2 regions of the Pseudarthrobacter sp. RHLT3-21 genome follow, and region 1 is predicted to be linked to the other one. Evidence: riboswitches for the same ligand, from Rfam matches in the RefSeq annotation. Region 1 holds a riboswitch; the other holds the start of a gene.
The links. Region 1 has a riboswitch for cyclic di-AMP ahead of AC50YA_RS08550 (M23 family metallopeptidase). Riboswitches for the same ligand answer to the same signal wherever they lie in the genome.

Region 2: linked by a shared signal. The riboswitch ahead of AC50YA_RS11940 (aggregation-promoting factor C-terminal-like domain-containing protein) and the one ahead of AC50YA_RS08550 (M23 family metallopeptidase) in region 1 are both predicted to bind cyclic di-AMP.

What each region holds. Positions count from the first base shown of each region.
Region 1 covers NZ_JBWZCI010000006.1:22,265-29,641, forward strand. Annotated here, with positions in the region: gene AC50YA_RS08530 (DUF3027 domain-containing protein) at 1-507, shown strand, start outside; gene AC50YA_RS08535 (MFS transporter) at 552-1,886, shown strand; gene serC (phosphoserine transaminase) at 1,954-3,084, opposite strand; gene AC50YA_RS08545 (iron-dependent transcriptional repressor DtxR) at 3,360-4,055, shown strand; cyclic di-AMP (ydaO/yuaA leader) riboswitch at 4,210-4,428, shown strand; gene AC50YA_RS08550 (M23 family metallopeptidase) at 4,438-5,256, shown strand; cyclic di-AMP (ydaO/yuaA leader) riboswitch at 5,405-5,567, shown strand; gene AC50YA_RS08555 (C40 family peptidase) at 5,638-6,312, shown strand; gene AC50YA_RS08560 (NlpC/P60 family protein) at 6,485-7,231, shown strand.
Region 2 covers NZ_JBWZCI010000009.1:80,075-87,451, reverse strand. Annotated here, with positions in the region: gene AC50YA_RS11965 (phosphatase PAP2 family protein) at 1-136, shown strand, start outside; gene upp (uracil phosphoribosyltransferase) at 149-784, shown strand; gene AC50YA_RS11955 (VOC family protein) at 847-1,221, shown strand; gene AC50YA_RS11950 (HAD-IA family hydrolase) at 1,267-1,956, shown strand; gene AC50YA_RS11945 (DUF1905 domain-containing protein) at 1,937-2,380, opposite strand; gene AC50YA_RS11940 (aggregation-promoting factor C-terminal-like domain-containing protein) at 2,488-3,216, opposite strand; cyclic di-AMP (ydaO/yuaA leader) riboswitch at 3,222-3,374, opposite strand; gene AC50YA_RS11935 (sensor histidine kinase) at 3,475-5,025, opposite strand; gene AC50YA_RS11930 (response regulator transcription factor) at 5,033-5,773, opposite strand; gene AC50YA_RS11925 (winged helix-turn-helix domain-containing protein) at 6,379-7,245, shown strand.

The sequences.
Region 1 (7,377 bases):
GGCGCCAAAGCCGAGGCCACGCGCCGTACCGGCGTGCCCTTGTGGCGTACCGGAAAGCCGGATGCCTTCCTCGCTGCTGCCGTTGGCGAGGCGCGAGCCGCCATCGAAGGCATCACTGCGGGGTCGGACATCGGTGCGCACCTGGCCGCCAAAAGCGAGGGCGACCGCCTGGTCACACACCTCTTCGAGTCAAAAATGGCCGGCTACCACGGCTGGCAGTGGTACGCGGTCCTGACCAGGAACTCCCGCTCCAAGGTGGTCACGGTCAGCGAGCTTGGGCTCCTGCCGTCGGAGGACTCCATCCTCTCCCCGGAGTGGGTGCCGTGGGCCGAGCGCGTCCGCCCCGAGGACGCCAGGGCGGCAGAGGAAGAGGAGTCACCCGCTGCGGAGGCTTTCGCTTCGCAGCCGGATACTTCGGAGCCGGATACTTCGCAGGCTGACACTCCCGGGTCCGAAGGCCAGGACGAAGAATCCGAGGACGACGAGCCTGCCGGCGAGGCTGACTAGCAGTTGAAAATGCGCAGGGTTGAGAACCAAGAAGGCCGGCACTGATGTCCACCTTCAAATCCCTGCACATCCTCAACTACCGGATCTGGTTCATCGGCGCACTGGTTTCCAACATCGGAACCTGGATGCAACGGACGGCCCAGGACTGGCTGGTGTTTGACCACCTCACCGATCACGACGCCGGAGCCATGGGCATCACCATGGCACTGCAGCTGGGGCCGCAGCTGTTCCTGGCGCCCGTCGCCGGCCTCGTGGCTGACCGGTACAGCCGCCGGCAGCTGCTGATCATGACGCAGTCAGTGATGGCCCTCCTGAGCACCGGACTAGGCGTCCTGGTGGTCCTCGGCGCCGGCCAGCTGTGGCACGTCTACGGCTTCGCCCTGCTGCTGGGCATGGTCTCCGCCCTCGATGCCCCGGTGCGCCAGACCTTCGTTTCGGAGCTTGTCCGGGACGACTACCTCCCCAACGCCGTAGCACTGAACAGCGCCTCTTTCAATGTCGCCCGCATGATCGGACCCGCGGTGGCCGGCATCCTCACCGTGGCGGTAGGTCCCGGCTGGGTGTTCCTGATCAATACCGCCACGTTCCTGGCCATGCTCCTGAGCCTGTGGAAAATCCCCTCAGCGTCACTGCGCCAGCTTCCCCGGGCGGCTCCGGGCAAGGGCCGCATCAGAGAAGGGCTGCGCTATGTCCGGTTCCGGCCGGACATTCTGGTGGTCCTCGTCGCCGTGTTCATCGTGGGAACACTCGGGCTTAACTTCGTGCTGTTCATCGCCGCCATGGTGGGTACGGAATTCGGGCTGGACGCCAGCGCCTTCGGGCTTATGAATTCCATCATGGCCATCGGTTCCGTGGCGGGTGCGCTGCTCTCGGCCGGCCGCGGCAAGCCCCGCCTGCGGATGATCTTCGGCGCATCAGCTGCCTTCGGGGTGACCTCGGGACTGGCCGCGCTAGCCCCGGACTACTTCTGGTTCGGCGTCGCGCTGGTGCCGGTGGGCCTGTTCGCGATCACCATGATGACCAGCGCCAACGGTTACGTCCAGACCACCACCGATCCCGTCATGCGGGGCAGGGTCATGGCCCTGTACATGGCCATCTTTATGGGCGGAACACCCATCGGCGCCCCGCTGGTGGGATGGGTGGCCAACGTCGCCGGCCCCCGGTGGTCGCTTGCCGTGGCGGCCGCCTCAGGGATCATCGCCGCCGTGATCGGAATGATCTGGATCATCCGCGCGCAGCAGCTCCGGCTCACCTTCAACCGGCGCGCCCGCGGCCTGCGGTACTTCGGCGTTGTCTCCCATCTGGGCGTCCAACAACCGGGGGACAACGCAAACGGCGCCGCCCGGGACGAAAACCCGGACGACGCCGTCGGACGCTGACGCCGTCACGTTACCGCTCGTGCCACAACGGCAGCCGCGGTAACGGCAGCGGTACGCTGCGGGAGCGCTACCTGCGCAGTTCGCCCACCACGTAGTCGATGCTTGCCAGCAGTGCGGAGACGTCGGCCGGCTCGATGGCCACAAACGTGGCGATCCGGAGCTGGTTGCGGCCCAGCTTGCGGTACGGCTCGGTGTCCACGATCCCGTTGGCCCGCAGGACCTTGGCGATCGCGGCGGCGTCGATCGAGTCGTCGAAGTCGATGGTGGCGATGACGTTGGAACGGTCCTCCGCCTTGGCCACAAACGGGGTCGCGTACTCGGAGGCCTCGGCCCAGGAGTAGATCCGGCCGGCGGAGTCAGCGGTGCGGGCGGACGCGAAGTCCAGGCCGCCGTTGGCGTTCAGCCACTGCACCTGCGCGTCGAGGGTCACCAGCGTGGAGAGCGAGGGCGTGTTGTAGGTCTGGTTCAGCTTGGAGTTGTCGATGGCGGTCTGGAGGTCCAGGAAATCCGGAATCCAGCGGCCGCTGGCTTTGACCCGGGCGGCGCGTTCCAGCGCGGCGGGGGAGAAGAGGCCCAGCCACAGGCCGCCGTCGGACGCGAAGTTCTTCTGCGGGGCGAAGTAGTAGACGTCGGCCTCGGAGACGTCCACGTCCAGGCCGCCGGCTGCGGAGGTGGCGTCCACCAGGACCAGGGAACCGGCGTCGGCGCCCGCAACGCGCTTGACCGGAGCCGCGACACCGGTGGAGGTTTCGTTCTGCGGCCAGGCGTAGACATCCACGCCTGCCTCGGCGGCCGATACCGGGTGCGTGCCGGGCTCTGACTTGATGATGGAGGAGGCGTCCAGGAACGGGGCCTTGTTGGTGGCTGAGGCGAACTTGGAGCCGAACTCGCCGAAGGACAGGTGCTGGGCCTTCTTCTCCACCAGGCCGAAGCTGGCGACGTCCCAGAAAGCGGTGGAGCCACCCACGCCGAGGACCACTTCGTAGCCTTCGGGGGCGCGGAAGAACTGGCTGAGGCCTTCACGGACGGAGCCTACGAGGTTCTTGACGGGAGCCTGGCGGTGGGAGGTGCCCAGGATGGTCTTGGACGCCGCAGAGAGCGCTTCGAGCTGCTCCGGCCTGACCTTGGACGGGCCTGCGCCGAACCGTCCATCCTTTGGCAGGAGGTCGGCAGGAATAGTGATGCTGGTTTCGCTCACGGGGGCTCCAATTTCGGCATGGACGTGGCTCACGTCCGGGCGGTGGGTTGGCCGGTAGTCGGCAGTGACTGCATAAGGACCTCCTTTATTCTGCCTGAACCCCGCGATTGGGCGGGAACCTGCGCCGTCATAGTCCGGCCAATGAGACCGTTTGTCCCCGTTCGGGGATTATCCGGACAAATTCAAAATAGGCTAAGCTCTTTACCGGACCTCGCCGCTGCTGGACGCGATACGGTGGGACAACGCAAGGTACTGCGCTCGAGGAGCTGAGCTGGATGACGGATCTGATCGATACTACGGAGATGTATCTTCGGACCATTTTGGAGCTTGAAGAGGAGAACATCGTTGCTCTTCGCGCACGCATCGCCGAACGGCTGCGGCATTCCGGCCCCACGGTGTCCCAAACCATCGGCCGGATGGAACGCGACGGACTGGTGGTGGTCTCGGGAGACCGTCACCTGGAGCTGACCGAAGCCGGGCGGAAACGCGCCACGGAAGTGATGCGCAAGCACAGGCTGGCGGAACGACTCCTGGCGGATGTGATTGGCCTGGACTGGGCCTACGTCCACGATGAAGCGTGCCGCTGGGAGCACGTGATGAGCGAACGCGTTGAGCAGCGCATCTACGAATTGCTCAACCATCCCACCGAGTCCCCGTACGGCAACCCCATCCCCGGGCTGGCCGCCCTGGGCGGGCCGGCGCCTGCGTTGCCTGACGCCGCTGTGATTAATCTCCTTGATGCGATGCAGGGCTACGGGCCGGCGTCGAACGTGACGGTCAGTCGGCTGGCCGAGCCCATCCAGGTGGAACCTGAGCTGCTGGTCCAGCTGGACGAAGGCGGAATCAGGCCCGGCGCTTCGGTGTCCCTGGAGCGCGTGGGGGAGTACATTTCCGTACGGGTTCCGGGAATTGAAGGGGCGCTTGAACTGCCCCCTGAAGTGGCATCGCACGTCTTCGTTTCGGTCAGCTGACGGGCAGGCGGTCCCCCGCCTGGGGCTGCGCTATAGCGCAGTGGCTCCAGATTCCGCAAAGATAACGGAATTGTTACTGTCCAACTTAATCACCTATAGTTGAAACTCAGCGTCGATACAAAAGCGTTACCTGATCCGGAGCCGAGCTCTGCCAGCGGATCAGGTGCACGAGTCACCAACTGGCAGAGGCGGGGGAACCACAACCGGCAGTCGCAAGACTGCCTTGGGGTGAAGTCCGTCAGCAGCAAGCCTCTTCCAGCGAAGGATCCTCACGGGATATCTCTGCGCCAAGTGCTTGTCACGGCGGACCGGGTCTTTGAACTCTCTGACCCGAATCCGACAGCTAACTTCGCAGGCTACCCAGAGAGGAACATTCTTGACCATGCAACACTCCAGGGGCCGCCGTCGCGCGGTGGGCCCCGCTTCGGCGCCCAGAGCGGCCGAGGATTTCTCTGCGGAGAGGCCCCGCGACCCGCAGCGGGAAGCACGCCGCCGGCGGGGACCCTTCCGGCAGATCACCGATTTCGCCGCTGCCAGCGGCCTCGGCCAGAAGGCCGGCATCGCCTTGGCAGCAACAGGCCTGGCGCTCACCGTGACGGTCCCTGTGACCGGCCCCGTAATGGCCACTCCGGAACCCGGCCAGGCGGCGTCGGCCGTTTCCGCCGCTCCGCAGCCCGAAGTTACCGCCGAAGCCGCCGCCCAGATTGATTTCAGCCGCTCGTCCGTGGTTACCCAGGGTGACCCCGACGGCAAGCTGAAGCAGCTGCTGAGCTCGCAGTCCGCGGGATCCATAACCCGCGCCGCCTCTGCCGGAAGCCTCGGCCCGCCGCTGGCCCAGCTGGTTACGGCCTCACCCTTCGGATTCCGGGTCAGCCCCATCACCGGCGGCACCGGAGACTTCCACCGCGGCCAGGACTATGTGGCACAGTGCGGGACGTCCGTCCTGGCCGCCGCTAGCGGCACTGTGACGTTCGCTGGCTGGCACCAGTTCGGCGGCGGCAACCGCGTAGTGGTGGATCACGGCAATGGCCTTGAAACCACCTACAACCACCTCTCCTCCGCCAGCGTCAAGGTCGGCCAGACGGTCAGCCGCGGCGATGTGGTTGCCCTGAGCGGAACCACGGGCGCGTCCACGGGCTGCCACCTCCACTTCGAGGTCCAGGTCAATGGCGAAGTGGTTGACCCCACCGGCTGGCTCTGACCCAAATGATGGCAAACTATCGAATCGCAGCGACGTGCCGTGACCTGAATGTGACATTGGCTCGGAACTCCTGTAACGTCTAAAGCGCGTCAACTTTTCCGAAGTTGACGTTCTTGAGTGGATTGCCTAGCTCTGCCACCGCTCAAGGTCCGTTCGCATGACATCGTCTGGCAGGGGCGGGGGAACCAATTTTGGCCTTCGATTCTGAAGGCCTTGGGGTTAAGTCGCAAAGCTTCCACTGTGAAGCAGCGCGGCCGGGTGACTCCCATCCGAATCCGACAGCTCACCTCGCAGGCATTGGGAGAGGCTACCTTCGTGTCTTCACGCCATAATTCTGCGCGTCACCGCGCACAACCGGTTCGCACCAACCCCTTGGGCTCCGTGTCCAAGGCGGTCAGTGCCAATGCCGGGACCGTAGGTCGCCAGGCTGCTGTTATCGCAGCTGCATCAGGTCTGATCCTGAGCATGGGGCTTCCGGCCAACGCCGCGGACACCACCGCCGGCGTATCCGCCTCCACCGAGTCCGGTTCCGCGCAGACGGCACTTGCCGTCACTGCGGCGCCCACGGCTACCGTTTCCTTCGAGCGCCCCGTGATCAAGACCACGCCGGCACCGAAGGTTGAGACGGTCCGTGCGCAGTCCACGGCCTCCGAAACCGGGGCTCAGGGTGCTGCCGCAACCGAGGCCGCGGCCTCCAAGCTCGCTGACACTGTCTCCTCCGCCGCCGCTTCGGGCCTGGCAGCACTTGCCTACACCGGTATCGGCCACCCCTACCTCTGGGGCGGCACCACTCCCAATGGCTGGGACTGCTCAGGCTTCACGCAGTGGGTCTACGCCCAGGCCGGCATCAGCATTCCCCGCACCAATGCCTGGACCGCCATGCGGCCCACCGCCACACCGGCTCCCGGTGACCTGGTCATGCAGAATGGCGGCGCCCACGTCGGCATTTACGTCGGCAACGGCATGATGATCAGCGCACTGAACCCGTCACAGGGCACGCTGCTCCACTCCGCGGCATCCACGGGGTCCTCCGCGTTCTTCACGATGGCCCCGTAGGTCCTGCACTTCAGTAGTTCCTGCAGCCCAGTGCTGCCGGAACACGTTTCTTCGACAGAAACTCTTCGCTAAATCCCCGTTCGGGGCGTGCCGGCGTACCCCCAAGATGCCGGCGCGTCCAAAGCCCTTGGGCTGCCCACGCGGTCCTGAGGAAAACGAAAGAGAGAAATTAATGACTACACGTGCAACTGTTGCACGGCACCGCGCCGAGGTCACCAAGACCAACTCGCTGGCTGTCATTGCCAAGGCTGTCGGCGACAACGCCGGTGGCATGGGCCGTCAGGCTGCGGTTATCGCTGCTGCTTCCGGCCTTGTCCTGACCAGTGGTCTCGCTGCGAACGCGGCGGACACTGGAGTCCAGCATGAAGGTGCGTCCGCTTCGAACCTTGAGGTTGAGGTTTCCGCCCCGGCCATCATTTCGGCTGCGTCCACCATTGCCATCTCCTACGAGAAGCCTGCCGTGACCACCACGCCGGCTCCGGTTGAGGCTCCCGCGCCCGTTGTTGAAGCTCCAGCTCCGGCTAAGGCCGCGGCAACCGTCAAGGTAGCGTCAGCAACTCCTGCTGCTCCTTCGGCTCCGGTCGCTGCCAGCGGCAAGGGTGCTGCCATCCTGTCTGCTGCTTACGCACAGCTCGGCGTCAGCCAGGACTGCACCATGCTGGTGACCAACGCCCTGGCCGCCGTGGGCATCAACTACCACGGCTGGCCCGCCGGCTACCTGTCCCTGGGTAAGACCGTGAGCGCCGCCGAGGCCCAGCCCGGCGACCTGATCTACTACGCCGACGGCGGCGCGGGCGTGGCCCACATTGCCGTGTACGCCGGTAACGGCCAGGCAGTGCACGGCGGCTACAACGGCAACCAGACCGTTGTGTTCAGCGCCAACGTTGGCTCAGGACCGGTCTTCATCCGCGTGTCCTAGCGCCAGAGTCAGTCTTCAAAGGACCCTCGCCTCACGGCGGGGGTCCTTTGCTGTCTCCGGGCCGCGGCACTGCTCCGGACGGGTGCCCGGGCCCGACACGTGACCCCGGTTACTTCGGGGATTAGTTGATTCCGGGATTCTTTGTT
Region 2 (7,377 bases), on a different contig from region 1:
CCTGGCGCACCGGCTCTTCCATTTCATCAGGCGGCGAGATCATGATGGCCCGGCCCCCACGTTCGACCGGCCGGTGGTGCGGGATGCGGTCCAGGATGGCGGCATCACCGGGCCCGGCAGGGGGAGTACCGGGTGATAGTTTTGACGCATGCGCACTCTCGTTGTGGACCACCCGCTGGTCGCCCATAAGCTCACCGTCCTGCGGGACAAGAACACTCCTTCACCGGTCTTCAGGCAGCTGACGGAAGAGCTGGTGACCCTCCTGGCCTACGAGGCCACCCGCGAGGTCCGCACTCAGCCGGTCACTATCGAGACCCCGGTCAGCACCACAGTGGGCACCGCTTTCACCAAGCCAACGCCTTTGGTGGTCCCCATCCTGCGTGCTGGACTCGGCATGCTCGAGGGCATGACCAAACTGGTCCCCACCGCTGAGGTGGGCTTCCTGGGCATGGCCCGCGACGAAGAAACGCTGGACATCATCACCTATGCCGAGCGGCTCCCGGAAGACCTGACGGACCGGCAGATCTTTGTGCTGGATCCCATGCTTGCCACCGGCGGAACCCTGCGCGAAGCCATCAAGTTCCTTTTCAAGCGCGGCGCCTCCGACGTCACGTGCATTTGCCTCCTGGCCGCGCCGGAAGGCCTGGCCAAGCTCGAAGAGGAGCTTGCCGAGGCCAATGTGACCATCGTGCTGGCCTCCATTGACGAACGGCTCGACGAGAAGTCCTACATCGTTCCCGGGCTGGGCGACGCCGGCGACCGCCTGTACGGCATCGCCGGCTAGTACGGGGCTGTTCCAGGACTTAGGTCTTCCGCTTTCCCGCCGCCGCCGTTAGCCTGTGGCGAATGGACTGGAAACTTGAACTCGTTTTTGTGCCCGTATCCGACGTGGACCGCGCCAAGGATTTCTACGTCAACAAAGTTGGATTCAACCCGGATTTCGACGAGCGGCCCATGGATGGCATCCGCTTCGTCCAACTGACCCCGCCGGGATCCGCCTGCTCCATTTGTATTGGCGAGGGCCTCAATGACGCCCCTCCGGGTACGGCCCCAAGCCTGCAGATGGTGGTCAGCGACATCCAGGCCGCCCACGACCACCTCAAGGGCAACGGTGTGGAGGTGAGTGACATTGACGTGCAGGACTGGGGGCACTTCGTCTATTTCGCCGATCCCGACGGCAACAAGTGGGCGGTGCAGTACATCCCGGGCCGTGACGCCTAGGCCCGTGACACCTAAGGTCGCGACGCCTAAGGCAAGATAGGCAGCATGAACATCCCCACACCTGCCGCCACGCGAACACCTGCCGCGACGCGAACGCTGACCTGCCGGGCCGTCCTTTTCGACATGGACGGCACGCTGGTGGACTCCACGGCAGTTGTCGAAGAGGTATGGGGAGAATTCGCTGCCCGGTACGGTCTGGACATCGACGAAATCCTGCGCACTTCGCACGGCATCCAGGCCGCCGACACCGTGCGCCGGTTCGCGCCGGCCGGAGCCGACGTCGCGGCGCTCACCGCGGAACTCGGCGCCATGGAAAGGGCGCGGACTGCCGGTATCGTCGCGTTGCCGGGGGCTGCCGAGCTGCTCCGCAGCCTCCCGGCCGAGGCAGTGGCGCTGGTGACCTCAGCGGACAGGACCCTGGCGGACATCCGCATGGACGCCGCGGGACTGGCCATGCCGGCCACGGCCGTGACAGCGGAACTGGTCACACGGGGCAAACCGCACCCGGAAGGGTATCTGAAGGCAGCCGCGCTGCTGGGCGTGAAGCCGGAGGATGCCGTGGTGTTCGAAGATGCGCCCGCAGGGATCGCAGCAGGTGTTGCCGCGGGGATCCGGACGGTGGCCGTGGGTCCCAATACGGGCGAATTGCCGGCCGGCGTGCTCCACATCCCGGACTACAGTGCCGTGACCGCCTCTGTGGCCGGGGGACAGCCGGTTATTTCTTTCCGGCTTTGAGGTCGGCGACCACCTTCGTGATCCGCCGGGCCCGGGTTTCGTCCGTCTTGGCATCGCCGATTGGCTCCACGTACCGGCGCTGGGCGCTGTAGTTCAGCGCGGCATAGAACGCCTGCGCTTCGGGTTCGGCGGCCAGGGCTGCGGCCAGATCGTCGGGGACCTCGATGATGCGCGGCTGGGTGTCCAGTTCCACGTCCACCTCGACGGTGTCGCCAGCGGCAACTCCGGTGAATTCCCGGTTGGCGGTGCTCACCCCAATCAGGTTCTGTCCGCCCATGACCGCGATGCTGCTCCGGTAGCTCTTGCCGTTGATGGTCACCACAACCGGCGGACGCTTGCCTGCGTCGAGCGCCGAGATGACCACCTCCGGAACCTCGATGCCCGCCTTGTTGCCGCTGCCCAGGATGGTGGTGGTGAATTTCATGGCCCAAGTATGGCCTGGAGCCGCTGGGCAGGAAACCCCTGACCGCCGAACCCCTGACCGCCACGCCGGGAAGCCCCGGCGCGGGGAGTCGGCGCGGGGGAGTCGGCTTAGTACCATTTGTGCGACAGGTGGAAGTTCAACGCGCCGCACGGTGACTGGTAGCGCTCCTGAATGTAGTTCAGGCCCCAGTTGATCTGCGTGCGGTAGTTGGTGAGGTAGTCCGCGCCGGCGCTCGCCATCTTCTCAGCGGGCAGCGACTGGACGATGCCGTACGCGCCGCTGCTGGCGTTGGTGGCCGTGGTGGTCCATTCGGATTCCTTGGTCCACAGCGTCTGCAGGCACTGCATCTGGTCAGCGGACCAGCCGTAGGTCGCCAGCTGGCCGGCTGCATAGGCTTGTGCCCCTGCCGGGTCATCGACGGCCACAACAGGGGCAGGAGCGGGCTCGGGAGCAGGAGCCGGAGCGGCCTCTGGGGCCGGGGCAGGTGCCGGGTCGGCAGCCTGGGGTGCGACGTTCATCTCGGCCGGTGCAGCTTCCGGGGCGGCCGGCGGCTGGAGCTGGGCTGCTTCGAAGCTCAGCTTCGACTGGGCGCCGGTTTCTTCGGCGGCCTGGTCCGCGCTGGCCGCAAGCGATGCAGACTCGGAAGCGTGTCCAGCGGCGCTGACTCCGATCAGCAGGGCGCACGCCGTGGCGAACACCGCGGCGCGCTGGCCCACGGAGGGAATCCGGGCAACCTTGGACAGGGGGGACATTGCTGCACCGAAGCGGGTCTGCTTGCGGTGGCTGTCGGACTTTGGATCGCCCTGCGGGCGCGTTTGTACCTTGGATTCAGACATGATGGATCGCCTCTCACACCTGCGGAGTTAGCTGTCGGGTTCGGATGAGGGCATCCGGCCACACGGCACAATCACGTGTTGGCTTAACCCCAAAGGGCACTTGGTGCCCGGGACGGTGGGTCCCCCGCCTCTGCCTCTGAAAACGGAATCCGGGAAGCGGCAGAGCTTGGCGTCATCCGGATATGCGGCCCGAACGGGATCCGCACCCGTTCGACGCTACAGGAGCTGGAAGCTTAAGTCACATTTTGGTAACAGGAATCACGACGACGGCGTGTCGCCTTGCTGCGCCCGGGCGTCGGCTGGTCGCGCCATGGCGCCGGCAGGGAGGAGCAAGGCGAACTCTGTCCGCCCGGCCCGCGATGTCACTTTCACGCTCCCGCCGTGGGCTTCCATGATGGACTGGACAATGGACAGGCCCAGGCCACTGGTGCCCTCCGACGCCCCGGCGCCCGAGGCCGTGCCCTTGCGGGCCGCGTCTGCGCGGGCAAACCGGGAGAAAACATGGTCCACGAACTCCGCAGGGATGCCTCCGCCGTCTTCCGTTACCGTCACCGCCGCGCTGCCATCGGAAGACCTCATCACAGCGGTGACCACCGTGGTCCCGGGCGGCGTGTGCTTGCGCGCATTGGAGAGCAGGTTGACCAGCACCTGACGCAGTTGGGACGCATCCCCGGTGACGGCGAGCGGCTCGTCAGGCAGTTTGAGGCGCCAGTGGTGGTCCGGGGCGATGACTTTCTCGTCGCTGACGGTTTCGATCACAAGCTGTGTGAGGTCCACTTCGCTGAGTTTCAGGGGCCGCCCCTCATCGAGCCGGGCCAGCAGGAGCAGGTCCTCCACCAGGGTGGTCATGCGTTCGGACTGGCTCTGTACGCGGGCCAGGGATTTCCGGCCGTCCGGCGTGAAGTCCTCGGTCATCCGCATCAGCTCCGTGTACCCGCGGATGGCGGTCAGCGGGGTGCGCAGTTCATGGGACGCGTCCGCAACGAACTGCCTCACCTTGGTCTCGCTCCGCTGCCGCGCTTCGAGTGCACTGGCGACGTTATCAAGCCTCAGATTGAGGGCGTGTCCTACGCTGCCCACTTCGGTTCCGGGGTTGGAGTTCGACGGCGGGACGCGCACCGCGAGTGCCACCTCGCCCGCATCCAGCGGGAGCCGGGCCACCCGGGTTGCAACCTCGGAAAGCTGCTCCAACGGCTTCATGGTGCGCCGGATGAGCACGGTTCCTGCCAGCCCGATCAGCACCAGGCCGCCAAGGGAAACGAACACAAAAGTCCAGACCAGCGACGCCAGCGTGCTCTCCTTGGCCGCGAGCGGAAGTCCCGTGACGAGGACATCGCCGTAGCCGGTTTCCACGGCCACAATCCGGTAATCCCCGTTGGACAGCGAGCGGTCCACGGGAATGCCGTTCTGCGTCAGGGCCAGCAGGGTTTGCTTGTCTTCGGCATCGAGGGCCAGGCGTGTGGTGTCCGAGTCCAGGAAGCCGCCACTGTTGATCTGGCCTTTCAGGATCCGTGCATTCAGCGTTCCGACACTCTGCCCGCGGGAGTCGAGCGGGTCCGGCCTGCCGTTGAATCCGCCCAGGGGCGGGCGGCCCGGATCGTTCGAGCGTTTGGCGGCCTGGCTCAGCTGGTCATCCAGCTGGCCGGTGAGAAAGGAATCCATCGACGCATAGCTGAACAGGCCAACGGCGCCGCAGATGGCCACCAGCAACGTCATGGCCAACAGGATCAGGCGGGTGCGCAGATGCCACGTGTCAGGCTTCCGCCAGCTGCGCACGTAGAGCGGATTGGCGGGCCGTCGGGCGGACATGGAGCTGCTACTCGGCCGGCTTGATGACGTAGCCGGCGCCCCGCACGGTATGGATCATGGGCGGGTGCACTGCATCCACTTTCTTCCGCAGGTAGGAGATGTAGAGCTCCACGATGTTGGCCTGGCCGCCGAAGTCATATTTCCAGACGCGGTCCAGGATCTGGGCCTTGCTGATCACGCGTTTGGGGTTCTCCATGAGGTACCGGAGCAGCTCGAACTGGGTGGTTGTGAGCTGGAGGTCATCGCCCGCACGGGTCACTTCGCGGGTGTCGATGTTGAGCACCAGATCGCCCACCACCAGTTCGGCAGTGGTCGTCGCGGCAACGCCGGACCGCTGAACCAGGCGGTGCAGCCGCAGCAGGACCTCCTCCATGCTGAAGGGCTTGGTCACATAATCGTCCCCGCCGGCCGCCAGGCCCACGATCCTGTCCTGGACGGCGTCCTTGGCGGTCAGGAAAAGCGCGGGTACCTCCGGCGTGAAGGCGCGGATCCTGCCCAGCAGCTCAACGCCGTCGAACCCTGGCAGCATCACGTCCAGCACCAGGACGTCCGGGCGGAACTCCTTGGCAAGCTTGACGGCCTCCGGGCCATCCGAAGCCACGGCAACGGACCATCCGGCCATGCGCAGCCCCATGCTCATGAGTTCGGAAAGGCTGAGTTCGTCGTCAACCACCAGGGCGCGGATGGGGGAGCCGTCCGGGTGGGTCAGTTGCGGAAGGTTGTTGGTCATGGAGTGCGAAGTGGCCATGGGACAACTCTCCGATCATTCGGTTAGCCCGCGCTATGGGGTTCCTGTGTGCACGCTGTGAATCCCAGCCTAGCGAGCTGAGTGGGGGGAGATGGGTGCCGATAATGCGCGGGCCGGAGCCGTTTCCGCTGGACAGGCGGCAAAAGGCAACAAGCAATTTCGGCAAGCCATGCCAGGGTGAATTTCAAGGGCTCAGTATTGCGAAAAGGCGAAGATTGTTCGCCGTCAGCGCCTATTTGCACACCCTTGGGGGACAGCAGCTCCCGTTTTGCCGCCATTTCAGAATGGTGATCTGTAACACAAAACCGCATTCTGTCTCAGTATGCGGAACAAGGCACCCATTGTTACTTGCAAGTTTCCATTGTTACGTTGCACACTTTGAATTGTGAACAAGAACTCAACAGCACCTGCAGCCGCAGAATATTGGCCCAGCACATCCGCTGCTGCGGACATGCGCTGTTGCCGAATGCACGCCTGACCTTCAGACCCCACGAAGTTCCTAGGCATTCCCCCAGCCCAGCGTCGGGCGCCCTCCCCAGATCTCATTGCGGGGACAATCAGCATTCGAGCCGCGATGACGGCCATTCACATTGAGGTAAGCATTCATGTCAGTTGCATCCGGATACGTCCACATCTCCGTCCGTAACGCAGGCAAGGCAGGCCAGGCTTCCGGCCTTCGGCAGGGGTTCGGTGCCCGACCGGCGTTCGCCCCGGCTGCCCCCGGCGCCAGCTTTCCTGCCCCCGGCTACGCACCCCAGGGCTACAACCCCAATTCCTACGGCCAGCTCCGCGCTGTCCAGCCTGCCGAAGCCGCCCCGCTGACCGCGCCTACTCCAGTTGTCGCGGGGCCAAACGCCGTTCGGCCCGTCGCCAACGACACCGTGGCCCGGGGATTTGTCCTCTACATGGGCATCGACGAGGAAACCGCAGCGGCTGCCGGAACCTCCATTGCCAAACTTGCCCAGGAAATCCGCGCTTACGCACAGTCACTCGTGACCGGTGCCGAAAGCTACGCGGCCGTGGCCGTGGCCCCGGCCGGCACTCCCGGTTCCGCGCTCGACGTCGTCCGTTCCACCTTTGGCGACCCCACCGTGAACGCACAGAAGCGTAGCGAGACTGCGCGGCTGCAGCAGCCCCAGGATCCGCGCCCGTCCGGCGTCCTGATCGACCTTGCCCGCCGCGAAGTCCACCTTGACGGCGAATCCCTGAACCTGACCTTCAAGGAATTCGAACTCCTGAACTACCTGGTGGAAAACGGCACCCGCACGGTTGGCCGCGATGAATTGCTCGAGGGCCTGTGGCGCAACGCCGAGGAAGTCCCCAACGAGCGCACCATCGACGTCCACATCCGCCGCCTCCGCTCCAAGCTGGGCCGCCTCGCCAACACCGTCCGCACCGTCCGCGGCCAGGGCTACCGCTTCTACGAGCACCCCGAAGTTATTGTCTGGGCCGCTCCGGAATACTCGATCTAGTCCTTCAGCGACGCACCAAAGCGGCCGTACCCATCGGGGCGGCCGCTTTCGCTTTCGCGGCACGATCCCTCTGCGCCTGCGCTCGTACCTCGCGCAACAACGGCGCTTTCGGGATGTCCCGCTTCGCTGCAG